DNA from 3 places in the Pseudomonas syringae genome. Region 3 is predicted to be linked to each of the others. Evidence: predicted binding sites of a transcription regulator. Region 3 holds the regulator's gene; each other region holds the start of a gene.
What was found. The regulator sigma-54, encoded in region 3, starts transcription at its own class of promoters, with help from an activator protein. The targets are predictions, from matches to a motif close to ANTGGCATNNANNTTGCTNT.
Positions count from the first base shown of each region.

Region 1: the regulator sigma-54 is predicted to act here: its motif matches at 2,126-2,145, upstream of glnA (type I glutamate--ammonia ligase).
Region 2: the regulator sigma-54 is predicted to act here: its motif matches at 3,749-3,768, upstream of I9H07_RS07475 (flagellar basal body rod protein FlgF).

Region 1 covers NZ_CP066265.1:194,311-204,067, forward strand. The annotation lists gene I9H07_RS00935 (chorismate mutase) at 1-432, opposite strand, end outside; gene glnA (type I glutamate--ammonia ligase) at 614-2,020, opposite strand; gene thiI (tRNA uracil 4-sulfurtransferase ThiI) at 2,360-3,814, shown strand; gene typA (translational GTPase TypA) at 3,957-5,777, shown strand; gene I9H07_RS00955 (DeoR/GlpR family DNA-binding transcription regulator) at 5,879-6,703, opposite strand; gene I9H07_RS00960 (L-iditol 2-dehydrogenase) at 6,835-7,608, opposite strand; gene I9H07_RS00965 (ABC transporter substrate-binding protein) at 7,648-8,964, opposite strand; gene I9H07_RS00970 (AraC family transcriptional regulator) at 9,249-9,757, shown strand, end outside.
Region 2 covers NZ_CP066265.1:1,632,860-1,642,616, reverse strand. The annotation lists gene flgJ (flagellar assembly peptidoglycan hydrolase FlgJ) at 1-194, opposite strand, end outside; gene I9H07_RS07490 (flagellar basal body P-ring protein FlgI) at 205-1,314, opposite strand; gene flgH (flagellar basal body L-ring protein FlgH) at 1,328-2,041, opposite strand; gene flgG (flagellar basal-body rod protein FlgG) at 2,121-2,909, opposite strand; gene I9H07_RS07475 (flagellar basal body rod protein FlgF) at 2,956-3,696, opposite strand; gene I9H07_RS07470 (hypothetical protein) at 3,979-4,170, shown strand; gene flgE (flagellar hook protein FlgE) at 4,230-5,567, opposite strand; gene flgD (flagellar hook assembly protein FlgD) at 5,593-6,282, opposite strand; gene flgC (flagellar basal body rod protein FlgC) at 6,298-6,738, opposite strand; gene flgB (flagellar basal body rod protein FlgB) at 6,742-7,149, opposite strand; gene I9H07_RS07445 (hypothetical protein) at 7,443-8,213, shown strand; gene I9H07_RS07440 (LysR substrate-binding domain-containing protein) at 8,272-9,180, opposite strand; gene I9H07_RS07435 (DMT family transporter) at 9,274-9,757, shown strand, end outside.
Region 3 covers NZ_CP066265.1:883,624-893,380, forward strand. The annotation lists gene tldD (metalloprotease TldD) at 1-357, shown strand, start outside; gene yjgA (ribosome biogenesis factor YjgA) at 406-927, opposite strand; gene pmbA (metalloprotease PmbA) at 1,035-2,381, shown strand; gene I9H07_RS04020 (tetratricopeptide repeat protein) at 2,684-3,145, shown strand; gene I9H07_RS04025 (superoxide dismutase) at 3,147-3,758, shown strand; gene I9H07_RS04030 (HPr family phosphocarrier protein) at 3,953-4,225, opposite strand; gene rapZ (RNase adapter RapZ) at 4,242-5,099, opposite strand; gene ptsN (PTS IIA-like nitrogen regulatory protein PtsN) at 5,102-5,566, opposite strand; gene hpf (ribosome hibernation-promoting factor, HPF/YfiA family) at 5,578-5,886, opposite strand; gene I9H07_RS04050 (RNA polymerase factor sigma-54) at 5,962-7,455, opposite strand; gene lptB (LPS export ABC transporter ATP-binding protein) at 7,640-8,365, opposite strand; gene lptA (lipopolysaccharide transport periplasmic protein LptA) at 8,366-8,914, opposite strand; gene lptC (LPS export ABC transporter periplasmic protein LptC) at 8,901-9,473, opposite strand; gene I9H07_RS04070 (KdsC family phosphatase) at 9,482-9,757, opposite strand, start outside.

The DNA.
Region 1 (9,757 bases), 690 kb from region 3:
CTGGAAGTCGGCGTAGGCCTGCAGCAATTGGGTTTGCAGGCGGTCGAGTTTCGGACGGATGTCGTCCGCCAGGCTCAGTCTGACCGTATCAGGCGCCTTGCCCGCTGCGTGCCACTGGGCGAGAAGGGCGTTCTGCACCTGCTTATTGGCTTCGATCTGTGCGCGGAACAGCCGTTCAACGTCTTCGGGCTTCAGCTTGAACTCGGCAGCGCGGGCCTGCGCGGCGCTGATGACTTGCTGTTCGCGGGGCGGGTCCTCAACGGCCTTGCCGCTGTCCCATTTGCTCAGGGCGACCTGATCGGCGATGGTCAGACGTTCGCTGATTGCTTGCAGCAACGGTTCGATAACAGAAGGCTTTTGCCCGCCGGCGAAGGCGAAGCCTGAGGACATGAAGGTCAGAGTCAGCAGGGAAGTGGCCAGAAGCAGGCGCATGGCGGTTCCATCTCGGATCAGTTGGGGAGACGCAGATTTAACTCCAGGTAACTGATCAGGGCCAGACCTGTGCAGTGAAGAAAACTTTACGTGGTGTACTGCAATCCGGCGTAGTGCGCCCAAACGAAAAGACCTCCCGAAGGAGGTCTCTTGTTACGCCATCAATGCTGGCGCGGCTGGATCAGCAGCTGTAGTACAGCTCGTATTCCAGTGGGTGTACGAAGGTGCGAACGCGGATTTCTTCTTCGCTTTTCAGCGCGATGTAGGCATCGATGAAGTCATCGCTGAATACGCCGCCTTTGGTCAGGAACGCACGGCCCTTGTCCAGTTCTTCCAGGGCTTCTTTCAGGCTGCCGCAAACTTGTGGGATCTCTTTGGCCTCTTCAGGCGGCAGGTCATACAGGTTTTTGTCAGCTGCATCGCCAGGGTGGATCTTGTTCTGGATGCCGTCCAGGCCAGCCATCAACAGGGCTGCGAAGGCCAGGTACGGGTTGGCTGACGGATCCGGGAAGCGTGCTTCGATACGACGGCCGCGCGGGCTGTTGACGTAAGGAATACGGATCGATGCGGAACGGTTACGTGCCGAGTAGGCCAGCATGACCGGTGCTTCGAAACCTGGAACCAGACGCTTGTACGAGTTGGTCGAAGGGTTGGTAAAACCGTTCAGTGCCTTGCCGTGCTTGATGATGCCGCCGATGAAGTACAGCGCGAGGTCGGACAGACCGGCATAGCCTTCACCTGCGAAGGTGTTCTTGCCATCTTTGGCGATGGACATGTGCACGTGCATACCCGAACCGTTGTCACCGTACAGTGGCTTGGGCATGAAGGTAGCGGTACGGCCGTAAGCATCGGCAACGTTGTGTACGCAGTACTTCAGGGTCTGAACTTCGTCAGCCTTTTTAACCAGCGTGTTGAATTTCACGCCGATTTCGTTCTGGCCAGCGGTCGCCACTTCGTGGTGGTGAACTTCAACGGTCTGGCCCATTTCTTCCAGAGCGTTGCACATGGCAGTACGGATTTCGTGGTCGTGGTCAAACGGCGGAACCGGGAAATAACCACCTTTGACGCCTGGACGGTGGCCTTTGTTGCCGCCTTCGACGTCCTGATCGGACATCCACGAACCTTGTTCAGAGTAGATCTTGAACATGGAGCCGGAGATGTCGGATTTGAATTTCACTTCGTCGAAGATGAAGAATTCTGGCTCCGGGCCTGCGAATACCGTGTCACCAATACCGGTGGACTTCAGGTATTCCTCGGCGCGACGAGCGATGGCGCGTGGGTCGCGATCGTAACCTTGCATGGTCGAAGGTTCGATGATGTCGCACACCAGGATCAGGGTAGGCTCTTCGGTGAACGGATCCAGGACCGCGGTTTCATCGTCCGGCAGCAGGATCATGTCGGAGGCTTCGATGCCTTTCCAGCCGGAAATGGAGGAACCGTCGAACATCTTGCCGACTTCGAAGAAGTCGTCTTCCAGCGCATCGCGAGCTGGCATGGTCACGTGGTGCTGCGTACCTTTTGTGTCCGTGAAGCGCAGATCAATCCACTTAACGTCATGATCTTTGATGAGTTGAACCGACTTCGACATGGTGTCCTCCGGGTGGCTAGAGACCTACTTGTTGGTAGAGTGTGGGTCCCTTGAATTTTGGTGATGCCGGCTCGAATATTCTGCCAAGGCAACCTGCCTCACAAGGGAGCAATTTGCATGCCAGTGCCCTGTGTTGGGTTTTTTGCTTCAAATGAAGGCTTTCAGGGGCTGAAAGCGCTTGAGTCGGAGAAAACGCGCACCGTTATGGCGCTGCATTTTGGTGCGTCGACTCTTTTTGGTGCGCTGCTTATCTGCTGTACGATAACTGGTTAAACCTTGAGCAATTTCCGCTATAATCCGCGCCCCCCTTTTTTGGTCGGCACCTCACGCTCCGTTTCCATGAAACTAATCGTTAAAGTTTTCCCAGAAATCACCATTAAAAGCCCGCCGGTTCGCAAGAAATTCATCCGGCAGCTGGGCAAGAACATTCGTACCGTGCTCCGGGAACTGGACGCGGACATTGTCGTGGGTGGCGTATGGGACAACCTTGAGGTCGAAACCCGCCAGACCGACCCCAAAGTGCTGCAGGGCATCAGGGATCGGCTGAGTTGCATGCCGGGCATCGCCAACTTTCTGCAAGTGGCCGAGTACCCGCTGGGCGATCTGGACGACATCGTTGCCAAGTGCAAACTGCACTATGCAGACCTGCTGCCGGGCACGATGTTTTCGGTGCGCTGCAAACGTGCCGGTCGTCACGATTTCAGCTCCATGGACGTCGAGAAATACGTCGGCAGCAAGCTGCGCATGCAATGTGGCGCCGCCGGAATCGAGCTGAAAAAGCCCGATCTGGTCGTGCGCATGGAAATTCGCGACCAACGGTTGTTTGTCGTGCATGACCAGCACAAAGGCCTGGGCGGCTACCCGCTCGGCGCGCTGGAGCAGACCCTGGTATTGATGTCCGGCGGTTTCGATTCGACCGTTGCGGCCTACCAGATCATGCGCCGCGGCTTGATGGCGCACTTCTGCTTCTTCAATCTGGGCGGACGTGCCCATGAACTGGGCGTGATGGAAGTCGCGCACTTCATCTGGAAGAAGTACGGCAGTTCGCAGCGCGTGCTGTTCGTCAGCGTGCCTTTCGAGGAAGTTCTCGGAGAAATTCTGCAGAAAGTCGATAACAGTCATATGGGTGTAGTTTTGAAGCGTATGATGTTACGCGCTGCATCCGCGGTGGCTGATCGTCTCGAAATCGATGTGCTGGTCACGGGCGAAGCGATTTCACAGGTTGCCAGCCAGACGCTGCCGAACCTGTCGCTGATCGACGCGGCGACCGACAAGCTGGTCTTGCGCCCGCTTGTTGCAAGCCACAAGCAGGACATCGTGGACCTGGCGACTGAAATCGGCACCGCTGATTTTGCCCGGCACATGCCTGAGTATTGCGGGGTGATTTCGGTCAACCCCAAGACCAACGCCAAGCGTAACCGCGTTGAGTACGAAGAAAAGCAGTTCGACATGGCGATTCTCGAGCAAGCGCTCGAGCGCGCCAAGCTGGTTTCGATCGATCGGGTCATCGACGATCTGAGCCGCCATGTCGACATTGAAGAAGTCAGCCAGGCGCTGGCCGGCCAGGTCATCATCGACATCCGTCACCCGGATGCCCAGGAAGACCAGCCGTTGCAAGTGCCCGGCGTGGAGATACAGACGTTGCCGTTCTACGCATTGAATAGCCGCTTCAAGGCACTGGATGACACGCGCCAGTACCTGCTGTATTGCGACAAAGGCGTCATGAGTCGCCTGCATGCTCACCATTTGCTCAGTGAGGGGCATGCCAATGTGCGCGTTTATCGACCGAGCTAAGTGCCCGGGGCTGTTTGCCTGTGGCTTGCGTCACCGGCCCCCCGACACCAGTCGTCATGCCGTAACGGCTTTTGCCGACTCAAAATAGTAATCGCTGTCCTTAAACAGTCAGCAGACCGAATCCTCTGATCGAGATACACAAGTGATCGAAAATCTACGTAACATCGCCATCATTGCTCACGTTGACCATGGTAAGACCACCCTGGTAGACAAACTCCTGCGTCAATCCGGCACTCTGGAGCGCGGCGAGCTCAACGATGAGCGCGTGATGGACTCCAACGACCAGGAAAAAGAGCGCGGTATTACCATTCTCGCGAAGAACACCGCGATCAACTGGAATGGCTACCACATCAACATCGTGGACACCCCGGGCCACGCTGACTTCGGTGGTGAAGTAGAGCGCGTGATGTCGATGGTCGACTCCGTACTGCTGCTGGTCGATGCCCAGGACGGCCCTATGCCGCAAACCCGTTTTGTGACCAAGAAGGCTTTCGAAGCCGGCCTGCGTCCAATCGTGGTCATCAACAAGGTTGACCGTCCAGGCGCGCGTCCGGACTGGGTTCTGGACCAGATCTTCGACCTGTTCGACAACCTCGGTGCTACCGAAGAACAGCTGGACTTCAAAGTCGTCTACGCCTCGGCCCTGAACGGCATTGCCGGTCTGGAACACACCGACATGGCTGAAGACATGACTCCGCTGTATCAGTCCATCGTCGATAACGTTCCGGCCCCTAAAGTCGACCGTGACGGTCCGTTCCAGATGCAAATCTCGGCACTGGACTACAACAGCTTCCTGGGCATCATTGGTGTTGGCCGTATCGCTCGCGGCAAGGTCAAGCCAAACACTCAGGTTGTGGCTATCGATGCCAACGGCAAGCGCCGTAACGGTCGTATCCTGAAACTGATGGGTCACCACGGTCTGCACCGTATCGACGTCGACGAAGCGGCTGCCGGCGACATCGTCTGCATCAGCGGCTTCGAAGAGCTGTTCATCTCCGACACCCTGTGCGATCCACAGAACGTTGAAGCGATGAAGCCGCTGACCGTTGACGAACCTACCGTTTCCATGACTTTCCAGGTAAACGACTCGCCTTTCTGCGGTAAAGAAGGCAAGTTCGTCACCAGCCGTAACATCAAGGAACGTCTGGACAAAGAGCTGCTGTACAACGTTGCCCTGCGCGTTGAAGAAGGCGACACCGCCGACAAGTTCAAGGTCTCCGGCCGTGGTGAGCTGCACCTCTCGGTACTGATCGAAACCATGCGTCGCGAAGGCTTCGAAATGGGTGTCGGCCGTCCTGAAGTGATCATCCGCATGGTTGATGGCGTCAAGCACGAACCGTTCGAAAACGTCACCATCGACCTGCCGGAAGAATCCCAGGGTTCGATCATGGAGCAGATCGGTATCCGTAAGGGCGACCTGACCAACATGGTTCCGGATGGCAAGGGCCGTGTGCGCCTTGAGTACAACATCCCGGCACGTGGCCTGATCGGTTTCCGTAACGAGTTCCTGACCCTGACTTCCGGCGCAGGCATCTTGACCAGCATCTTCGACCGTTACGACGTGATGAAGTCTGGCGACATGTCCGGCCGTCAGAACGGCGTTCTGGTTTCGGTTGCTACCGGCAAGGCGCTGACCTACTCCCTGGAAACACTGCAAGCCCGTGGCAAGCTGTTCCTGGGTCATGGCGAAGACGTGTACGAAGGTCAGATCGTCGGCATCAACAGCCGCGACAACGACCTGGGTGTCAACCCAACCAAAGGCAAGAAGCTCGACAACATGCGTGCTTCCGGTAAAGACGAAACCATCGCTCTGGTTCCGCCTATCCGTTTCACTCTGGAACAAGCGCTGGAATTCGTACAAGAAGACGAACTCTGCGAAGTGACTCCAAAGTCGATCCGCCTGCGTAAGAAAATCCTTGGCGAAAGCGAGCGTACTCGCGCTGCCAAGAAGTCGGGCAACTGAGTAATCAGTTAGTCGGCTAGACACAAAAAACCCGGTCGCGAGACCGGGTTTTTTTATGCCTGCCATTTGTGGCCTCTGGCATCCGCCAGCTCGGCAGCACGTTACTTGGAACGGCCGCCCACGGGCGCCAGCAGCAACTCGATGCGCTGCTTGCGGATACCGTCCGCAGCGGCTTCGGCCAGCGCTGCGTCGGTGATGATGGTGTCGAACTGCTCCAGCCCGGCCACCTTGTACATGCCGAAGGTGCCGTATTTGGAGCTGGTGGCGATCAATACGGTTTGCGAAGCGGACTGCATCGCCGCCTGCTTGACCTCGACCTTCAATGCCGAGGGTGTGGTGGTGCCGCGTTGCAGGTCCCACGAGCTGGTCGACATGAACGCCACGTCGGTGGCCAGCTGGCGCAACGTTGCGGCGGCAAGCCCGCCGACACTGGAGCGGTTCGGATGATCGAGCAGGCCGCCGGTGTGAATCACATCCACGTGCGCGGCGTCGGCCAGCGCATTGACCACGCCGAAATCATTGGTCACCACGGTCATGCCTGACAACGCAACGATATGCGGCACGATCTCCAGCGTGCTGGTGCCCGCGTCCAGATAGATCGTCATGTCCGGGTGCAGCAAACCCGCTGCCAGCCGCGCCATGCCCTGCTTGTGCGGCAGCTCGACGACGGCTTTCGATTGATGGCTGGGTTCGCTGTGTACCTGACTGGCGATGCGCACGCCGCCAGTCACCGAGTAGGCCCGGCCTTCCTGTTCCAGCACGGCGATGTCGCGGCGGATGGTCATGTGCGAGCAGTCGAACATCTCCATCAACTGATGAACGCTGAGTACCTGATGCTTGCGCAACTGACGCAGCATCAGCTCCCGGCGTTGATCGGGAATCATAGGTGTACCGCCGGCAATGGCGATCTCCTCTTCAGTGGACATGCGTGCTCCTGTGCATCAATGAGCCGCCCCAGGCAGCAGGCGGTCCGCGCATCTTAGCCAATCGCTTCGGCAATGGAAGCGTCGACCCGGCTTTTTTGCGCGGTGCGGCTCATCTGCGCACCGGTTGCCCCTCAGCTCATCCAGTTGCCGCCGTCGACGTTATAGGTCTGGGCCACCACGTATTGGCTGTCGCTGGAGGCGAGAAAGATCGCCATGCCGGTCAGGTCATCTGCCGTGCCCATGCGCCCATAGGGCACCTGCTCGCCCACCAGCCTTTTCTTCTCGCCCAGCGGCCGGTTTTCATAACGGGCGAACATCGCATCGACCCCGTCCCAGTGCTCGCCGTCGACCACGCCCGGAGCAATGGCATTCACATTGATGCCGTGCCTGATGAGGTCCAGACCGGCCGATTGCGTCAGGCTGATCACAGCAGCCTTGGTCGCGCAGTATACCGCCACCAGCGCTTCGCCTCGGCGACCGGCCTGGCTGGCCATGTTGATGATCTTGCCGCCGTGGCCCTGGGCAATCATCTGCCTTGCAGCCGCCTGCAAGGTGAACAGCGTGCCGGCGACGTTGATTGAAAACAGCCGCTCATAGCTTTCGCGGGTGATCTCGACAATCGGCGCCAGATCGAACAGCGCCGCGTTGTTGATGAGGATATCCAGCTTGCCGTTGTGCGCGACGACGGCGGCGATGGCCTGATCGATGGACGCCTGATCCGTTACGTCCATGCTGACCGCATAAGCGTTCGGCCCCAGTTCAGCCGCCGTGGCCTGTGCGCGCTGCAGATTGATGTCGGCAATGGCCACACTGGCCCCTTCGCGAATGTAGGCCTGCGCAAAAGACCGCCCAATACCTCGCGCCGATCCGGTGATCAGCGCACTTTTACCGTCTAGTCGTTTCATGGGTTTATCGTCCGTCCAATACAGTTGAGGGCTGCCGGGTTATTTCGGATAACCGGCGCGTTTCATCTCGCGTTCAGTGACGGCCTGCGCGGCGCTGAGTGCCTGCTCGGTGGTGGTCTGCCCGGTCACGGCAGCAGAGAACAACTTGCCGACCGAGGTGCCGATGGCCTGAAACTCGGGAATGGTCACGTACTGGATGCCAACGTAAGGCACCGGCCTGGCCGAGGGTTGCGCAGGGTCGGCGTGTTGCATCATCTGCAACGTGACCTTGGCGAACGGCGCAGCCTTAAGATAAGCCTCACTGTAGGTGGACGTGCGGGTACCGGGCGGTACGTTGGAGATGCCATCCGTCTTGGCGACCAGCTGGATATAGTCTTTGGACGTAGCCCAAGTGATGAAGGCCTTGGCTGCGTCTTTGTGCTTCGAGGTGGCCGGTATTGCCAGCGACCAGGCATACAGCCATGACGAGCCCTTGTCCGTCACCTCAACCGGCGCAGGCGCAAAGCCGACGCTGTCGACCACCTTGCTCTGCTCCTTGTCGGTGGTGAAGGAACCGGCCACGCTGGCGTCTACCCACAGGGCGCATTTGCCGCTGTTGAACAGCGCAAGGGTTTCGTTGAAGCCGTTGCTCGACACACCCGGTGGGCCGTAATTCTTGAGGGTATTGACGTAGAAATTCGCAGCGTTGCTCCATTCCGGGCTGGTCAGCTCGGGTTTCCACTGCTCATCGAACCAGCGCGCGCCGAAGGCGTTGGCCATGGTGCTCAGCAGCGCGATGTTCTCACCCCAGCCGGCCTTGCCGCGCAGGCACATGCCGTAAATCCCCTTGTCGGGCTGATGTAGCTTTGCCGCAAATTCGCCCAACTGCGTCCAGGTCGGATGCTCTGGCATGCTCAAACCCGCCTGTTTGAACAGATCGGTGCGGTAATAGGTGATCGTGCTTTCGCCATAAAAGGGCAGGGCATACAGGGTGTTGTTGACTGACAAACCCTGACGTACCGAGGCAAAGATATCTTCCAGATCATATTCCGGGGCCAGGCCGGTAATCGGCTCCAGCCACTTTTTGGCACCCCACAGCGGCGTTTCATAAGTGCCGATGGTCAGCACGTCGAACTGGGCACCCTGCGTAGCGATGTCGGTGGTCAGGCGCTGGCGCAAGACGTTTTCTTCAAGCACCACCCAGTTGAGCTTGATCTCAGGATGCTGCTGCTCAAAGAGTTTCGACAGGCGCTGCATACGGATCATGTCGCCGTTGTTCACCGTGGCAATGGTCACGGTTTCGGCGGCCTGAGCGGCCAGGCTGAGGAAGGCGAACGAAACGCCTGCGGACAGGAAAAGCGCTTTCTGGATGTTCATCGTAGTGCTCTCCACTCCGCGCCTTGCGGGCGGGAGCTATTGTTTTTGTTGTTGACCACGGCTGCACTGAACGGCCTGGTGGACGTCCCGATTACAGCAGCCTGTGCTGCGCTGAACAAACGCAGCAGAAACGCCTGACTGATACTTTTTTAACCGAGTGCCGCCCGGTGGTCAGAAAGCAAAAAAGTATCAGTGTCGATTTGAGCGCGAGCTAGCATTGGCCGGTCGGGAGGGCGTATGTTCAAGTGTCCATAGCGCATTCATAACGATAAAAGGGGCATCCAGTGCCTGACAGTCGAGCGGCCTTGTTCGAGCAGCGTCCCGCCGAGCTTGAAGTCATCCTCCCACAGCCAGACCATTGCTTTCGCTGGTATGAGCACGACTATCCTTACGCGTTGGCGCGCTGGAACCACCATCCGGAATTCGAAATCCATCTGATCCGCCAAGGCAGCGGCAAACTGGTGGCCGGCGATTACATCGGACAGTTCGGCGCCGGTCATGTGGCGCTGATCGGTCCGGATCTGCCCCATGACTGGATCGGCGATCTGGCCCCCGGTGAACACCTGGCCGGGCGGGATGTGGTGTTGCAGTTCGATGGTGCAGCGCTGCTGGCGCTACGCGGCACGTTGCCGGAAATGGGCGACTTGCAGCGCCTGTTCGAGCAGGCGCGTCGCGGGCTGGAGTTCACCGGGGCGACGGCTGTACAGGCTGCGCGCCTGCTGGAGCAGATCGGCCCGGCACAAGGTCTGGAGCGGCTGATTCTGTTCCTGCAACTGGTCAATACGCTGATGAA
Region 2 (9,757 bases), 750 kb from region 3:
TTGGCCAGCACTTCGTTGGCCGAACGCATGGCCTTGAGCATCTGGCTGACGAACAGCGATTCAAACTCGCGGGCCACCTTCTTCTGGTTTTCCACACTGTCCTTGTCGCCGTGCTTCAGCGCCGCCAGACGGTTGACGTCGGTGTAGGCACCGGAGTCGACCGCTGAAGAAATTCCGCCCTTGGGCATATCCATGCGCAGGTCCTCAGATCACAATCAGGTCGGCTTGCAACGCGCCGGCCTGCTTCAGGGCTTCGAGGATGGCCATCAGATCGCCGGGCGCTGCGCCGACCTGGTTGACCGCACGGACAATCTCATCCAGCGTGGTGCCTGGACCAAACTTGAACATCGGGTGCAGCTCTTGCTGGGCGTTGACCCGCGAGCGCGGCACAACAGCGGTCTGACCGCCGGACAATGCGCCCGGCTGGCTGACAATCGGGTCTTCGGTGATGGTCACGGTCAGGCTGCCGTGAGTGACAGCGGCAGGCGATACCTTGACGTTCTGACCGATAACGATCGTGCCGGTCCGCGAATTGATGATGACCTTGGCAGCAGTCTGGCCCGGATCGACTTCCAGGTTTTCCAGAATCGACAGGTAGTCGACACGCTGGCCCGGATCAAGCGGCGCGGTCACACGCACCGAACCACCGTCCAGCGCCTGAGCAACGCCAGGGCCGAGCAAGTCATTGATCTTGTCGACAACCCGCTTGGCCGTGGTGAAGTCGGAACGGTTCAGGTTCAGGGTCAGGGTATTGCCCTGATTGAAACCGCTTGGCACCGAGCGCTCGACCGAAGCACCGCCAGGAATGCGACCCGACGACGGAACGTTGACAGTGATCTTTGAGCCGTCACGACCTTCCGCGTCGAAACCACCGACCACCAGGTTGCCCTGAGCGATGGCATAAACGTTACCGTCGACACCTTTCATCGGCGTCATCAACAGCGCACCGCCGCGCAGGCTCTTGGAGTTACCAATCGAGGAAACGGTGATATCGACCGTCTGACCCGGCTTGGCGAACGCAGGCAGGTCCGCGTACACCGCAACCGCCGCGACGTTCTTCAACTGCACGGTGCCGGAACCGGACGGCACCTTGATGCCGAACTGCGACAGCATGTTGTTGAAGGTCTGCAGGGTGAACGGGGTCTGGGTGGTCTGGTCGCCCGTACCGTTGAGCCCCACCACCAGACCGTAACCGATCAACTGGTTGGCCCGCACGCCGGAGATGCTCGCGATGTCCTTCAGACGTTCGGCATGTACGCCGAACGCTGTGGACAACAACAAGGTCGCCGCTATCAGTTGCTTGAGCTTGATCATGTTTATCCCGCTATCAGAAAGGGAACAACGGGCTGAGGAAGAACCGGTCGAACCAGCCTGGCTGGCTGGTATCGGCAAAGGCTCCGGTCCCCGAATAGGTAATACGTGCATCGGCAATACGGGTAGAAGAAACAGTGTTGTCGGTCGCAATATCATCGGCACGAACCAGCCCGGCGATCCGCACCAGCTCGTCGCCGGTATTGAGGGTCATCCACTTCTCGCCGCGCACCGCCAGGATGCCGTTGGGCAACACATCCGCAACCGTCACGGTGACCGAACCGGTCAGGCTGTTGCTCTGTGCGGCCTTGCCGTCACCGGTAGTCGAGCGCGAGCCGTTGTAACCGGCATTCAGACTCAAATCATTGCCACCAATCGGATTGTTGGTAGTCAGGCCCGAACCGAACAGCGAGGTCAGACCAATGCTGTTGGTGCTGTCCTTGCTCATTGCCGAAGTCGCCGCCTTGCTCGCCGCCATGCGCTCGGAGAGCGTGATGGTGATGATGTCGCCGACACGGAACGCTTTGCGGTCGCCGTACAGGTTCTGCTCGAAACCGGCCTGATAGATGGCGCCATTGTTCGAAGCCGCCGACATGGGCGTACGCGGTAACACCGGAGCGTAATAAGGGTCATTGGGCTTGGCCGTCGGCGCAACGCAGCCAGACAGCAGGGTGATCCCGCACAATGAAGCGATCAACACTGAAAAACGCGGAACACTAAGGCGGTTCATGACACTTGAAACCTCGCGGTGTAACAGGCGCTTATCAAGGCGCCCCTTCGGATTGAGCAGTTTTGCCAGCATCAGTGCCTTACAGATTCTGAGTCAGGTTTTGCAGCATCTGGTCAGCGGTCGAGATCACTTTGGAGTTCATCTCGTAAGCGCGCTGGGTGGTGATCATGTTGACCAGTTCTTCAACCGTGCTGACGTTGGAGTTTTCCAGGGTGTTCTGCAGGGTCGGACCCAGGCCGTTGAGGCCCGGCGTACCGATCTGCGGCGCGCCGCTCGAACCGGTTTCCAAGTACAGGTTGCCGCCGATGGCCTGCAGGCCGGCCGGGTTGATGAAGTCGGCGGTCTGGATGTTGCCGATGATCTGCGGCGTGGCGGTTGCACCGGCCAGCGTGACCGACACCGTACCGTCCTGACCGACCGTGAAGGTCTGCGCGGCCTGCGGCACGACAATCGCAGGCTCCAGGGCATAACCGTTGGCGGTCACGATCTGGCCGTTGGCGTCCAGGTGAAACGTACCGTCGCGGCTGTAGGCAATGGTGCCGTCCGGCTGGGTGACCTGAAAGAAACCACGACCGTTGACCGCAAGGTCCAGTGGGTTGTTGGTGGTCTGCAGGCTACCGGCCGTGAAGTTCTTCTGCGTGCCGACGATACGCACACCGGTACCCAGTTGCAGGCCGGAAGGCAGTTCGCTGTCCTGGGTGGACTGAGCACCTGGCTGACGCTTGATCTGATACAGCAAGTCCTGAAACTCGGCACGATCACTCTTGAAACCTGTGGTCGAAACGTTCGCCAGGTTGTTGGAGATGGTGGTCAGGTTGGTGTCCTGAGCGGCAAGGCCGGTTTTGGCGACGTATAGTGCAGGAAGCATGTGTGTTCTCCTCAAGCGCCGGTTTGTCGGCGCAAGCTGTCATTGATTAGCCAAGTTGCAAGACGCGAGCCATCGACTGATCGTCTTCTTCGGCGGTCTTCATCATCTTGACGTGCAATTCGAATTGACGGGACAAAGCCAGCACCGAGGTCATTTCCTCGACCGCATTGACGTTGCTCGCCTGCAGAAAGCCGGACTCGACCTGAACGGTGGCATCTGCATCGGCAGGCCGGCCGGTCTTGGTGTGGATCAGGCCGTCAGGGCCTTTTTCCATGGTCTTCAGGTCAGGCTTGACCAGCTTGATGCGGTCGACCTGCGCCATTACCTGCGGGCTCTCACCCAGCGAACGAATACTGATCGTGCCGTCGGCACCGATCTCGATCTGCTGCTGCGGCGGCACGGCAATCGGACCACCGTTGCCCATTACCGGCAAACCACTGCCGTCGCGCAACACGCCCAGGGCATCGATGTTCATGCCGGAACTGCGGGTGTAGGCTTCGCCGCCATCGGCGGTCTGCACCGCGATCCAGCCATCACCCTTGACGGCGATGTCCAGTTCACGACCGGTCTGCACCATGGCGCCGGCGGAAAAGTCAGTCCCGGGACGTTCGCTCATGGCGTAGGCACGCGAGGGCATGACTTCACCGTACACCGGCATCGAGCGGGCCTGTTCGAGGTCCCGCATGAAACCGTTGGTCGAAACGTTTGCCAGGTTGTTGGCGTGAGCCTTCTGCGCAATCGCGTTTTCAGATGCACCGCTCATGGCGACGTAAAGCAACTTGTCCACAGTCTTCCTCCTCCGACAGACGCTTGCCGCCTGTAGCTGTTCTGAAAGGGTTAAAGCAATTTTTGAACCAACTTGTCAGGCTCGATACAAATGCTTGATTCGCCAGTAAAAACAGACGTCGGCGGTTTGGTTTTCGGCAAAGTGCCAGCCAATAGCGGCGGCGGACTGCCGCCCTGCCCGCTTGGCGGCCGGCGCAACGCCAAAAAAACTTCGCAGGTGCGCGCAGACAATCTGATCGACAGTGATAATCTGGCCAACATCAGAGTCTTATCGGTAACCGCCATGTCTTTTCACGGGTGCATCGTCGGCATCGCGGCAGCCAGCCTGACCACCTTCGCACTGCTCGCCCAGGCCGCTCCCGCGCATTACTACAAATGGCAGGGCGACAGCCGGATTGTCTGCGCTCAGACCAGCCCGGGGCCAGGCTGGAAACGCTTGAAAGGCCACTTCATCAAGGCCGACTGCTCGATTTGATCACCCATAAAAAAACCCCTGTCTCAGGGGTTTTTTTACCATTTACCCAACGACGCTTATTACGTCATCTGAATAGTGGTCTGCATGATGGTGCTCTGTGTAGAGATGGTCTTGGCGTTAGCCTGATAGTTGCTTTGCGCCTTGATCAGGTTGACCAGCTCAAGCGTCAGATCGACGTTGGACTCTTCCAGTGCCTGACCTGTGACGTAACCCAACGTACCCGACTGCGGAGTGCCAGTGCCCGGAATGCCCGAGGAAAAGGTTTCGCGCCAGTTGGTCCCGCCAGCAGGCGCAAGGCCTTGCACGTTGGCAAAGGACGTCAGGGAAACCTGACCGATGACTTTGGACTGACCATTGGTGTAGGACGCGAACAGGTTACCCGATGAATCGACGCTCATGTCCTTGATCTGACCTGCTGCATAACCATTCTGCGCTTGCGCCGAACGGCCTGTGGCCGAAGCGGTTTGCGTCGAAGCCTTCATGTCCAGCTGGATGCCCGAAGCAACACCCGCGGCGCCGTTGGGACCCCAGGTGGCAGTGGTACCGGTACCCGTTTGAATAGCCGGTACCCAGTTTACAACCTTGAAGGTGCCGTCGGCATTGACCGCCAGGTTAGCGCTTGGCGAAGGTGAAGTCGGCGTCGTAGCGGTATTGATGATCAGCGAGCCCGAAGAATCGAAAGTCAGATTGTTTGCATCCGGAACCGTGCTGGTCGGATCACTGATATTGCGCCCGTCAATCAGCGAGTACATGGTCCAGCTATTAGTGCCCGTCTTGGCAAAGTAGCTTTCCATGCGGTGCTCGTTGCCTTGCGAGTCAAAAACGGTGGTGCTGTAAGTATCGTTATAGGTCTTGGAATTGGTCGCATCGAACGGCGTGACAGTCGGAACTGCCGATGTCGAGTTCAGGTTGGCCGTGTTGGTGATGATGCTGGTCGGACTCGCCAACTGGTTGGAGCTGTCAACTCGCAGATCACCGGAAGCGCCGACCATGACGGTGCCGTTTGCATCAACGTTGTAGCCTTGCAGGTTCATGCCCGAACTGTTGACGACATAGCCGTCCTTGTCAGTATGGAAAGCGCCGGCACGGGTATACAACGATTCACCGTTGTTGTTGAGCATGAAGAAACCATTGCCGTTGATGGCCAGGTCAAGTGCATTGCCCGTGCCTGTGCTCAGGCTGCCCTGGGAAAACTGCTGGGAAACCGCAGCCGTGGTGACACCACTGCCGACACCCGTGCCACCCGATGTACCGCGAATCGATTGTGCGTACTGGTCAGCGAATTCGATGCGCGAACTTTTGAAGCCAGTGGTCGCCACGTTGGCAATGTTGTTGCCGGTAACGTCGAGACTTTTGTTTGCAGCATAGAGCCCACTAAGGCCGATATTGAAAGACATGTTTCACTCCTGCGCCGTAGCGGCTCTACAATCCGATGGTTTGAACTTTGGACAGGGCAACACTGCCGCTGGCCAGGTTAAGCATTGTTTCTGCGCCATTGACACCCAGCGTGACGCTATTGACTGTGGCGGGCAGGTAAGTCGAAAACTGGGTGTTCTTGCCGTCAACCGCGCCTTCCGCCTTGAAGCTGTAAGTACCCGATGGCAGCGCGGTGCCGCTTGAATCCGTACCGTCCCAGGCGAAGTTGGTCGTGCCGGCGGTCTGGGCCCCCAGATCGACACTGTCGACCAGGTTCGATTGTGCGTCGTATACCTTGACCGTTGTCGCCGAGGTTGCAGCCGGAACCACGATCGAACCGGTCAGGCCCTTGGTGGTATCGACCGAGGTGCTGCTCGCATCAATGATCACTGAACGACCCACCAGCGATGATGCTTGCAAGGCCTGGGACGACTGGTAACTGGTTGCAATGGTGTCAACCGTCTTCGTCAGGTTCTGCATGCTTTCGAGGCTGCTGAACTGCGCCAGTTGCGCCACGAACTGGGTGTTGTCCTGCGGGTCCAGAGGGTTCTGGTTCTTCATCTGCGTGACGAGCAGTTGCAGAAACGAATCCTTGCCCAGCGTGCCTGTGGAGTTCGTGGTTGTCGGCGTAGGGTTTTGCAGCGTGTTCAAAAATGTCGATGAAACGCTGTTTGCTGTGGTGCTATCAACGGCCATAACGTTCGCCTTCTATCACTGACCGAGGGTCAGAACCTTCTGCATCATGGATTTAGCGGTGTTCATGATTTCAGCGTTGGTCTGGAAGGACCGGCTGGCGGAAATCATGTCGGCCATTTCTTCCACGACATTGACGTTGGGGTAATAGACATACCCGTCCTTGTCAGCGGAAGGATGATTGGGCTCGTAGCGCGCTTCGAGGTTGGAACTGTCTTCGATGATGCCGTTGACCTGCACACCCTGCCCCGCTTCACCCCGATCCTGGAACAACGAACCGCCTGTGGACTGCTGATCCTGCATCACGGTGGCAAACACCGGATGACGTGCGCGGTAGGTCTGGTCCATGCTCGAAGACACGGTCTCGGCGTTGGCGATGTTACTGGCCGTGGTGTTCAGACGCGTGGTCTGGGCACTCATGGCGCTACCGGCAATGTTGAACACATTGGCTAGTGACATGGATTATTCTCCGCGAAGGGCTGCAACCAGCCCTTTGAACTTGCTGTTGAGCAATGTGAAGCTGGCCTGGAAGCCCATGGCGTTCTCGGTGTAACTGGCCGTCTCGACCTGCGAATCAACGGTGTTCTGGTCCAGCGAAGGCTGCGACGGCGTGCGGTACATCAGCGTGCCGTCGTCATTGCCCATGCCCTCGGCTTCGATATGACGACTGTTGGTCTTGTTCAGCGCGAAATGACCGTTCTGGGTCTTCTCGGTTTCGGCAGCCAGCACCGAAGAAAACTCCAGATCACGCGCCTTGAAGTTCGGGGTGTCGGCGTTGGAAATGTTGTTGGCCAACACCTCTGCCCGCTGAGCCCGGAAGTTGAGGGCCTTTTCATGTATGCCTAGCGCTTTATCGAAGCTGATGCTCATTTCGGGAAACCTTTGCCGGTTGACCTGATTCTGTTGTTACTGACAAAGCAATCGGCGTGCCATGTTGTAAAACCCAATGATTGCAAGGGTCGCAGACGGCGCAGAGGCGGCAATGCCAGAAAAGCGGCAAGGCATTTCCGCTGTGGAGGGGCAAAGCGGCAAGGTGGGTGCCGTTTTTTTGCCAGTAGGGGGGTGTAGTTTTGGTGAATCGTCTTGTATTTGCGCTACAGGATCGTGGTAATGACCGATACACTCAGGCGCACAAGGAATAGGAATTAGAAAGGAGCTTCATCTTGGTCGACTCAATAGGCAAGAACAGTAACCCGAGCATTAACACTGCAAAAGCCGTGGCCTCCCCCACCACCTCACCCCTCACCCGCGATCCCTCTGCCACCTCAAACGAAAAACTGGCTTCAGGCAAACTTTCTTCTCTTTCTGTGCAACTCAGCGAAAGCGCAACGCGTGCGGCGTCCAGAGATGCGAGCCTTGGTCGTACAGCGTTGAGTGAAAAAAACAGTCAGCTGACAGAGCGACTGGTAGGAAGCAGCTACGACGCCAATAAAGCCAGGCACGATGCAGAGGTCCCCCAAAGCAACGATCCTGATCGCCTGGAACGCGCGAAAAACGCGACTGAATTCGTTAATGGCAGCGGAAATAACCCGTTTTCCGGCATGTCCCGAGACCAGCTTTCACTCATCGCCTATGACGAAAGCGGCGACTTTACAGTCAACGAGAAAAAGTCAGCCTGGCTGGAATCCTATCGCCAGGAGAGGATATGGCGCCAGCAAGTTGTAGCCGAAGGAAGCGCTGAATACAGTGCGACCGGCAAGCTGACTGATTTTTACACATCGGTTCTCGATCACTACAAAGAGCTGCCAGCCATCGAGCAGTCGCAATACCCTTCCAGCTATGAAACCAGACTTCAGGGCTGGATTGATCAAGACTTCAACTACAAAACGCACACCTCTGAAGGTGACGCTGATGCCAAGAGCCTTCTGGATAAAATCCTCGATCCTGACAGCGCGGTATTTACCGGACAAGGCACTGCCGGCACTGAATCCTGAACGTCTCTTTTTTGTGCCCCATCAACAACTGCCTGAGTCAAGCAACGAATCCAGTGGGTCAGCGCTCCATAACCAACTGCTCCCGGAGCCAATCCAGCAACATACGGACTTCAACCCGATTGTCGTCGTGACTCTTTTTATAAACTGAAATGGCGTCAGGCAACGGAACACGTTCTGCACAGCACTGCACCAACGCGCCCTCTTCAATAAGTTTTGACGCAGTTCGACGCCATCCCAATGCAACGCCATGCCCCTCCACTGCCGCCTGAAGCATAAGCGGATAGCTATCAAACACCGCACCTTGAGGATAATCCGCCCTGGTACTTCCAAACATCTGCGACCAGTCATCCCACGTCATGAATTCATGGGGCGTGGAGCGGTAGTGCAGCAGTTTGTGCAGGCGAAGCTCTTTGAGGCTCAGCAAACTGCCAGGCGCGAGATAGTCGGAGCGGCACACGGGAAAGACTTCATCGGCAGCGGTAAAAACCAGCGTGTGGCAACCACTGGCGCGTCCGGTGGTTTGCAAAGCCACATCGAAGTAGCCGCTGAATTCGGCGATGGGTCGCGTCGAGGTCACAACTTGAACCTCGACCCCAGAGTGTTGATCAAGGAAGGTGGATAGGCGTGGCATCATCCAGTAAAAGGCTTCGCATAGCTGGCAAAGCAGAACAACACGATGTTTGCGCCGTGATGTTCGAAGCGCCACAGCAGCATCACTGATGTTCAGCAACGCTGCACTTATCACCCCTCCTAACTCCCGCCCTTCCTCCGTCAAAAACACAGCCCGATTTCGGCGAATAAACAGCTTCAGACCGAGATCCTCCTCCAGACCCCGGATTTGCCGGCTGACGGCAGCCTGGGTGATGTGCAACTCGTCAGCAGCCTTCGAGAAACTTTCCAGCCGGGCAGCGGCTTCGAAAGGCAGCAGGCTGGCCAGAGGAGGCAGTGTTGTCCTGAGTTTATTCATAATCAGCTGTTATGTATCCCGAACCGAGAACTCGTTTGTAGCACATGCGCGACGGTGTGCAGTATGGGCGCAAGATCTATCGGAATTCAGCTAATGGTCACTGCCCGCTCCAACATCATCGCCGGATCGATGCTCGTCATTGTCGCAACACTGGCCTGGGCTCTGAACTTCATAGCGCCGTACGTCACTGGTACCTACAGTATTTACGACCTGACGATTATCAGGTTTCTGATCGCGGGCGCGTTGGGTGCATCAGGCGTAATCCTGTACAGCGCCCAACGGCGATCATTGCCCCGCTCTCAGCAGCTTCTCGCCGCAGGCCTTGGCGCCATCGGGTATTTAGGGTACGGCAGCTGTATCGCTGCAGGCGTCCTGTTCGGAGGCCCTGTTCTCACCGCCGCCTTGGTCGGACTGGTACCTGTCTTGCTCGCCCTGCTCGGCAATGCGAAAGAAAAGACGGTTCAATGGCGCAAGCTTGCATTGCCACTGACGTTGATCGTGGTCGGCCTTGTACTTTCAAATATCAGCAGTATGAATACTCCGCATATCGGAAAAACATCCTGGCTGACGGGCCTGT
Region 3 (9,757 bases):
AACACCTACATGCTGGGCGGGCAGAGCGATCCGCAGGAAATCATCGCGTCGGTCAAGCGGGGTATCTATTGCGCCAATCTGGGCGGCGGTCAGGTCGACATCACCAGTGGCAAGTTCGTGTTTTCGACCAGTGAGGCCTACCTGATCGAAGACGGCAAAATCACGGCGCCCGTCAAAGGTGCGACCTTGATCGGCAACGGGCCGGAAGCAATGAGCAGGGTTTCGATGGTGGGTAACGATCTGTCGCTGGACAGCGGCGTCGGTACGTGCGGAAAAGACGGCCAGTCGCTGCCGGTCGGTGTGGGTCAGCCTACGCTGAAAATCGACGCGATTACGGTTGGCGGTACAGGTAGCTGAATGTGAGTCGGGGCTGGCCGCTTGCTGCGGCCCACCCCGAGGTCGACATCAACGCAGACCGCGTTGAAGTTCGTCCAGCTCACGGATGTATTTGAAGATTTTGCGGCTGGTGGCCGGCGGTTTGTTGCGTGCAACTTCGTGTTGCGCCTGACGAATCAACGAACGCAGTTGCTGACGGTCGGCATCGGGGTATTCGATAACGAATTTCTCGAGGTCGGCGTCATCACCGGCGATCAGGCGATCACGCCAGCGTTCCAGATTGTGGAAACGTTCATTGTACTGGCGAGTGGAGGCATCGAGTTGGTCGAGCAACACCAGAATGGCTTCCTGGTCCTGATCGCGCATCAGCTTGCCAATGAACAGAATATGCCGCTTTCGCGCAATGTTGGCCGTGTGCTTGGGCGCTTCGGCCAGGGCCTTGCGCAAAGCGTCGGTCAACGGCAGCTTGGCCAGCACATCGGCTTTGAGTGTTGTCAGTCGTTCACCGAGGTCAACCAGCGCATGCAGCTCGCGTTTGACCTGAGTTTTGCTTTTCTCCCCGTCAAGGGAGTCGTCGTAAGAATCAACCATGGGGGCAGTCCGCAAAGAAACGCCGCCATGATAACCAGTCGTGGGCCGCTTGTCCGGCCCGGTCGGTATTCGGCCTGTGCTGAAAGAAGAATTTGATGGAGAAAGTCATGAGTGCAACCCAAAGCGTCGGCCCACAGGCCTTGCCCGAATTGCAGGAACAAGTCGAGCAGATCATCGCCGAAGCGAGGCGTCAGGGTGCCAGCGCCTGTGAAGTGGCGGTGTCGGTGGACCAAGGGCTGTCGACATCGGTCCGCCAGCGTGAAGTCGAAACCGTCGAGTTCAATCGTGACCAGGGTTTTGGTATTACGTTGTACGTTGGGCAGCGCAAAGGCTCGGCCAGCACGTCTGCGACCGGCGCCGATGCCATTCGCGAAACCGTAGCCGCCGCCCTGGCGATTGCCGAACACACCTCCGAAGATGAAAGCTCCGGGCTGGCCGACGCTGCGCTGATGGCCAAGGAGGTCATGGATTTTGACCTTTATCACACTTGGGACATCACGCCCGAGCAGGCCATCGAGAAAGCGTTGATCTGCGAAGCGGCAGCGTTCGAGGCCGACAGCCGGATCAAGAACGCCGACGGCACCACCCTCAATACCCATCAGGGCTGCCGCGTATACGGCAACAGCAATGGGTTCATCGGCGGCTATGCGTCGACCCGGCATAGCCTGAGTTGCGTGATGATTGCCGAAGGCGAAGGCCAGATGCAGCGCGACTACTGGTATGACGTCAACCGCAAGGGCCAGTTGCTGGCCGATGCCGAGAGCATTGGCCGCAAGGCCGCGCAACGGGCGGCGAGCCGCCTGGGCGCGCGGCCTGTGCCTACCTGTGAAGTGCCGGTGCTGTTTGCCGCTGAACTGGCGGGTGGCTTGTTCGGCAGTTTTCTCGGCGCTATCTCTGGCGGCAACCTGTATCGCAAGTCGTCATTTCTCGAGGGCTCTCTTGGCCAGCGACTGTTCCCGGAGTGGATGACCATCGATGAGCGTCCACACCTGAGGCACGCCATGGGCAGTTCCGCGTTCGACAGCGATGGCCTGGCGACGTATGCCAAACCCTTCGTGGACAAAGGCGATCTGGTGTCCTACGTGCTGAGCACCTATTCCGGCCGCAAGCTGGGCATGCCAAGCACCGCCAATGCGGGCGGCGTTCATAACCTGTTCGTTACTCATGGTTCCGAAGATCAGGATGCGCTGATCCGGCGCATGGGCCGTGGTTTGCTGGTCACTGAGTTGATGGGCAGCGGCCTGAACATGGTCACCGGTGATTACTCGCGTGGCGCAGCGGGCTTCTGGGTCGAGAACGGCGAGATTCAGTTTCCGGTTCAGGAAGTGACTATTGCCGGGAACATGCGCGACATGTTCAAACAGATCGTCGCCGTGGGCAGCGATCTCGAACTGCGCAGCAACATCCGCACCGGCTCGGTACTGATCGAGCGCATGATGGTGGCGGGGAGCTGATTAGCCTGCATCGCTACCGCTGCATACCTGACTGACTCGCATGCCAATGCTCCGGCGTTGGCATGCGCTTCCTGTCACGCCGCATCACCTGTCCTTACCGTGCCACACTCCCCAGTTTCTGCACGATCGATAGCTCATGAAGCCTCGCTTCATTGTCTTCTCAGAACCCCCTCGCAAAAGTCCATCTCATCAACATGCTTGTGTTGAGTCAAAATCTCATTTAATAATGAATATCATTTGAGGGTGAAATGTGACCGCCGGGATCACCTGGTCCGGCCAGCCTGCGCCTCTGGGGGTATGTCATGCAGCATTGGAAACGCACCATTGAACAGGCCAACCGCTGTTTCAGTCTGGGTGAGTGGGTTGAAGCCCGTGAGCTGTACCTCCAGGCGCTGGCCCTGGCACAAGTGCTTTTCGAGCGTTGGCCAGACGTCGATGAAGCCGTTGCGGCGTGTGTGATTTCCCATCACAACCTGGCGGACCTGCACCTCAGCCTGGGGCAGCCAGAAGAAAGCGCCGAATACCTGTGCGCAATCCATCAGCACCTGTTGCAGACCATGCAGAGCCAGCGGCTGACGCCCGCTCTGCGCGAAGCGGCCCTGCGCCACAGCAGCAAGACCTACGCCGAGCTACTGAGCTTTATCAGCGAGCATGGCGAATACCCGCGCACCCATCGACTGCTGAACAGCAGCAGTGAGCACACGCGCTCATCGCTGCAGCGCCATTCAGCGACTCATTCCGGACTTTTTTACGGAGCACACTGAAATGTCTCATACCTTGCCAGCACTGCCGTACGCCTACGATGCACTAGAGCCGCACATTGATGCGCAGACCATGGAAATCCACTACACCAAGCATCACCAGACCTATATCACCAACCTCAATGCGGCGGTCGACGGCACTGAATTCGCCGACTGGTCGGTTGAAAAACTCGTCGCCAGCGTCAAGCAACTGCCTGAAAACCTGCGCCCGGCGGTGATCAATCAAGGTGGAGGTCATGCCAACCATTCGCTGTTCTGGGAAGTCATGGTGCCCGGCGGTGGCGGCTTGCCACAAGGCGCGATCGCCGCTGCAATAGACGAGCAATTGGGTGGCTTTGACAGCTTCAAGGAGGCCTTTACCAAAGCCGCACTGACGCGTTTTGGCAGTGGATGGGCCTGGCTGAGCGTGACCCCTGACAAAAAACTGGTAGTCGAAAGCAGCGGCAATCAGGACAGCCCGCTGATGAATGGCAACACACCCATTCTGGGGCTGGACGTGTGGGAACATGCCTACTACCTGCGCTACCAGAACCGCCGTCCCGAATACATCAACGCGTTCTACAACGTGATCAACTGGCAGGAAGTAGCCCGACGCTATCAGGCTGCTCTGGCCTGATCCCTCGACACCCGCCAAGGGCGCCTATGCGTTCTGAACGACTCTCGATCAATAAAGTGCGGTTGCTGCGCAGGGGAGCAGGAACCGTGCTGCTGTTGGCAGGTATGGTGTTGCTGGCAGGGCGGGGGATGAGTTGGCTTCAGGTGCATTGCTTGTGATGGGTGTGACACGCCGAGACGTGTGAGGTCGAGGGCTTATTCGCCCTCGTCAAACCTGTTATTGATCAGTTCTACCAAGCCATCAAGGGCTTCATGCTCGAATTCACCTTCGGTGTGCAGATGAATCTCGGTGCCTTTGCCCGCAGCCAGCATCATCACAGCCATGATGCTCTTGCCATCGACCATGCTTTCCGGCGTGCGGCCGACGCGGATCTGGCAGGGAAACTTGCCGGCAACGCCTACGAACTTGGCGGCGGCGCGGGCGTGCAAACCCAGTTTGTTGATGATGGTGATTTGACGAGCGGGCATCGCAGTGTAAATCCTTTCAGCTAAGGTCGCGGTGGCGGACCTGAACGTTCTTGAGTGATTGTTGCAATACCTGACCCAGGCGTTCTGTCAGGTAGACGGAGCGATGGTGCCCCCCAGTGCAACCGATGGCAATGGTAACGTAAGAACGGTTGCTGGCTGCGAATCGAGGCAGCCATTTGTTCAGATAGGCGAAGATGTCCTGAAACATTTCTTCAACGTCGGGCTGCACGGACAGATAATCGATAACAGGCTGTTCGAGACCTGAATGATCGCGCAATTCAGGCTTCCAGTACGGGTTGGGCAGGCAGCGCACATCAAAGACCAGATCGGCATCAACGGGCATGCCACGCTTGAAGCCGAACGACTCGAGCAGAAAGGCAGTACCAGGCTCGGGCTTGTTGAGCAGGCGCAGTTTCAGTGCATCGCGCAACTGGTAGAGGTTCAGGTGGGTGGTGTTGATCTTCAGGTCGGCCAGATCGATGATCGGGCCCAGTAATGTAGTCTCGTCGCGTATCGCCTCGGCCAGCGAGCGATCTGCCGTGCTCAAGGGGTGGCGACGTCGGGTTTCCGAGAAGCGTTTGAGCAGGGTGGCTTCGTCGGCATCCAGATACAGCACGTCGCACTGGATATTGCGTGAGCGCACTTCATCGAGCATCTGCGGAAAACGGGTCAGATGGCTTGGCAGATTGCGTGCGTCGATCGAAACCGCCAACAGTGGCTCTGCCAGCTCGGTGTTGATCAGTGCGCGTTCGGCCAGTTCCGGCAGCAGACCGGCAGGAAGGTTGTCGACACAATAGAAGCCGTTGTCTTCCAGTACATCCAGCGCGGTACTTTTGCCCGAACCGGAGCGGCCGCTGACGATGATCATGCGCATTGTCAAAGACCTTTTTGTGCGTCCAGCACCACGTTATACAGCGCTTCGTCGCTTGCCGCGTTGCGCAGGCTCTTGCGCACGTCGGCCTTGTCGAGCATGCCGGCAATCTGGCTAAGCAGCTCCAGGTGATCGTCGGTCGCCTTCTGCGGGACCAGCAAGACAAACAGCAAGTCCACGGGCGCACCGTCGATGGCGTCGAAATCTACCGGAGCATCAAGGTGAATCACTGCACTGACGGGCTCGCCACAGGAGGCCAGGCGGCAGTGAGGAATGGCGATGCCGTTGCCGAAACCGGTCGATCCCAGTTTTTCACGGGCAACCAGGCTTTCGAACACAGTGCCCGAATCCATTCCCGGCACTTCGCGGCCGATCAGGTTGGCAATCTGTTCAAGTACACGTTTCTTGCTGCCGCCCGGCATGTTCACGAGTGAACGGCCGGGGGTCAGGATATTTTCAAATCGGATCATTTAAATGGGCGTTAGCGAGCGGCCGCACCTTTGAGGATGCTTTGCTGCTTTTCCTTATGCTTGAGCAATTGTCTGTCGAGCTTGTCAGTGAGCAGGTCGATTGCAGCGTACATGTCGTCATGTTCAGCATTGGCAACCACCTCCCCTCCGTGGATGTGCAGCGTGGCTTCGATCTTCTGCTTGAGCTTCTCGACCGCCATCGTGACCTGCACGTTTGTAATCTTGTCAAAGTGCCCCTCCAGCTTCTTGAGCTTGAGCTCAACATATTCACGAAGGGGCTTGGTCACTTCCAGTTGGTGTCCACTGATGTTGACTTGCATACAGCTTTCTCCTTTGCCAATGCATAAAGAGACAGGCGTGACGCCTGCCACTGGAACGCTGTGGCTCGGCCTGCATCACATCAATCGCTTGCGCTCACTGGAAGGCGCTATCCCGAGTGATTCGCGGTACTTGGCGACTGTGCGACGGGCTACTTGAATGCCTTGTGCCTCCAGTAAACCAGCGATCTTGCTATCACTCAACGGCTTTTTCTGATTTTCCGCCGCAACCAGTTTTTTGATGATTGCGCGAATTGCCGTGGACGAGCATTCGCCGCCCTCGGAGGTGCTTACGTGGCTTGAAAAGAAGTATTTCAGCTCGTAAATACCCCGTGGGGTGTGCATGAATTTCTGGGTCGTGACGCGGGAAATGGTCGACTCGTGCATGCCTACCGCCTCGGCGATATCGTGCAGCACCAGCGGTTTCATGGCCTCGTCGCCGTATTCGAGAAAACCGCGTTGGTGTTCGACGATCTGGGTGGCGACCTTCATCAGGGTTTCGTTGCGGCTTTGCAGGCTCTTGATGAACCAGCGAGCCTCCTGCAACTGGTTGCGCATGAAGGTGTTGTCTGCGCTGGTGTCGGCGCGACGGACAAACCCGGCATATTGGGGGTTTACGCGCAGGCGGGGCACCGATTCCTGATTCAGCTCGACCAGCCAGCGTTCGTTGTCCTTGCGCACGATCACGTCAGGAATAACGTATTCGGCTTCTGTGGATTCGATTTGCGAGCCGGGACGCGGGTTGAGGCTCTGAACCAGTTCTATGACCTGGCGCAGTTCGTCTTCCTTGATTTTCATGCGCCGCATCAACTGGCCGTAATCGCGGCTGCCCAGCAGATCGATGTAATCGGTGACCAGCCGTTGTGCTTCCGCCAGCCAGGGCGTTTTCGCGGGCAGCTGGCGTAATTGCAGAAGCAGGCACTCGCTCAGCGTGCGCGCACCGATGCCGGCAGGTTCGAACTGCTGGATGCGGTGCAGTACGGCTTCGATTTCGTCGAGTTCGATGTCCAGCTCAGGGTCGAAGGATTCAAGAATCTCTTCGAGTGTTTCGTCCAGATAGCCCTGGTTGTTGATGCAGTCGATCAGCGTCACTGCAACCAGGCGATCCTTGTCGGACATCGGCGCTACGTTCAGTTGCCACAGCAGATGGCTCTGCAGGCTTTCGCCCACCGAGGTACGGGTAGTGAAATCCCACTCATCGTCATCGCTGCTCGGCAGGCTGCTGGCGCTGGTCTGGTAAACGTCTTCCCAGGCCGTGTCGACGGGCAGCTCGTTTGGAATGCGCTCGCCCCATTCGCCGTCTTCCAGGTTGTCCACCGTGGGTGCGGCTTCCTGATAGGTTGGTTCCTGAACGTCGGGGTTGGGCTTTTGTTCGATGTTGTCGGCAAGCGGGTCGGAGTTATCGAAATCGTCGCCTTCTTCCTGCCGTTCAAGCATAGGGTTGGACTCCAGCGCCTCCTGAATCTCCTGCTGGAGATCCAGAGTGGACAACTGAAGTAAGCGGATTGCCTGTTGCAGCTGCGGTGTCATCGTCAGCTGCTGGCCCATTCTCAAGACTAGCGATGGTTTCATGGCAGGGGCTAAACACCTTATTCGCTGACGCACGTGCGCCATCTACTACAGGCGCCGGGGCGCCATCATTAAGCAAATTATATGCCTGAAACCTGTGGCTTTGCCTAGAGCGTTATGACAAATAAAATCCTGTCAATACGCTGCACGGGCATCAATCAGCCGGGGACGTGCCAAAGGCGGTCGATCAGAGACGGAACTCGTGGCCGAGGTACACTTCTTTCACCAGCTGATTTGCCAGAATGGTTTCAGAGTCGCCTTCTGCGATCAGCTGTCCATCGTTGACGATGTAAGCGGTTTCACAGATGTCCAGGGTTTCACGGACGTTGTGATCGGTGATCAGCACGCCGATGCCCTTGGCTTTCAGGTGGTGGATAATCTGTTTGATGTCGCCCACCGAGATCGGGTCGACGCCTGCGAACGGTTCATCCAGCAGGATGAATTTCGGCGAAGTGGCCAGGGCACGGGCAATTTCCACGCGGCGACGTTCGCCACCTGACAGGCTCATGCCCAGGTTGTCGCGAATGTGCGTGATGTGGAACTCCTGCAAGAGGCTTTCAAGCTCCTTGCGGCGTGCTCCAGCATCGAGTTCCTTGCGGGTCTCGAGAATCGCCATGATGTTGTCGGACACCGACAGCTTGCGGAAGATGGAGGCTTCCTGCGGCAGGTAACCGATACCGGCACGTGCACGGCCGTGCATGGGCTGGTGGCTGACATCCAGGTCGTCAATCAGCACGCGGCCCTGATCCGCCTGGACCAGGCCCACGATCATGTAGAAGCAGGTGGTCTTGCCGGCGCCGTTGGGGCCCAGCAAGCCGACGATCTGCCCGCTTTCGATGGAGATGCTCACATCGCGCACGACCTGTCGGCTCTTGTAGCTTTTAGCCAGATGCTGGGCTCTGAGCGTTGCCATTTACGGGGCCTTCTGCGGTTGATCGGTTTTCTTCTTCGGCTGGATGACCATGTCGATACGCGGACGTGGCGTAGTCAACTTGGTACCACCATTGGCCCGGCCGGCGCTGACGACCTGTCTGACCGTGTCGTAGACGATTTTCTCGCCTTCCGACGTGTTGCCGTCGTTGATGACCTTGGCTTTGTCGATCAGGACAATGCGGTCCTGGCCGGCGTAGTACTGGATCGTGACGGCATAGGCCTGCACGATCGGCTTGTCCGGGGCAGGTTTTTGCTCGTAGTAAGCCAGATTGCCGACAGACGTGAAGACATCGACTTCACCCTGGGCGTTACGGGTAATCGTCACGGTGTTGCCGGTGACCTTCATTGAGCCTTGCGTGATAACCACGTTGCCCCTGTAGGTTGCAACGCCTTTCTTGTCATCGAGCTGAGCATCGTCAGACTGGATGTGGATAGGCTGATCACGGTCGGTTGGCAGGGACCAGGCGCTCGCGCTTCCCAGTGCTGCGCCCAGGCCGAGCAATAAAGGAAGAGTTTTAACGAGCCTCATACTGTCCTCTTACGTTGGATAGCAGGTCCATCCTGCTGTCTTTCAAATACGCTTTCATTCCCTTGGCCGTAGTGACACCGCCCGCGCCGTCGATTCTAACGTCTTGGTCGGTCTCCGCATATTGCTTCTGCGGGAATACGGTCATGCGACTGCTGGTGATAATCGTCGTGCGTTGCTTTTCATCGGTGCGTTCAACGCGAACGGAGTCCATCAACTCGACCTGGTCGCCTGCGGAGGACACTTCGCCTCGTTTACTCTGAACATGCCAGGGAAACTCGCCGCCGCGATACATGTTCAGATCGGGCGTGGTCAGCAGGCTTACATCAGAGGTCTTCACGTGTTCCACCTTGTCGGCGGTCATGTCGTATTGAAGTGTGCCGTCTGGCAGGTACTGAACACTGCGCGTATTGATCGCATAGTAGTCGATGGCGGTGTCGTTAACCGCCCCGTCAGGCCTGTCCATGAAACTTTCCGGGCTGACATTCCAGTAGCCGACGGCCGCCAGCAGCACCGCCAGTACCCCGAGAAGCAGAAACTTCCGAATTTTTTTAGTGAACATAATGGCTTCTATAAATAAGCGGAGTGGGCCGCTTCAAGGTTGCCTTGCGCACTCAGAATCAGTTCGCAGAATTCGCGTGCCGCACCTTCGCCGCCTCGCGCCGTTGTTATTCCGTGTGCATGCTCGCGTACAAAACTTGCCGCATTGGCAACGGCCATGCCCAGGCCGACACGCCGAATGACCGGCAAGTCTGGCAGATCGTCACCCAGATAGGCGACGTGTTCGTAATCAAGTTTCAACTCTGCCAGTAATTGGTCCAGTACGACCAGTTTATCTTCGCGGCC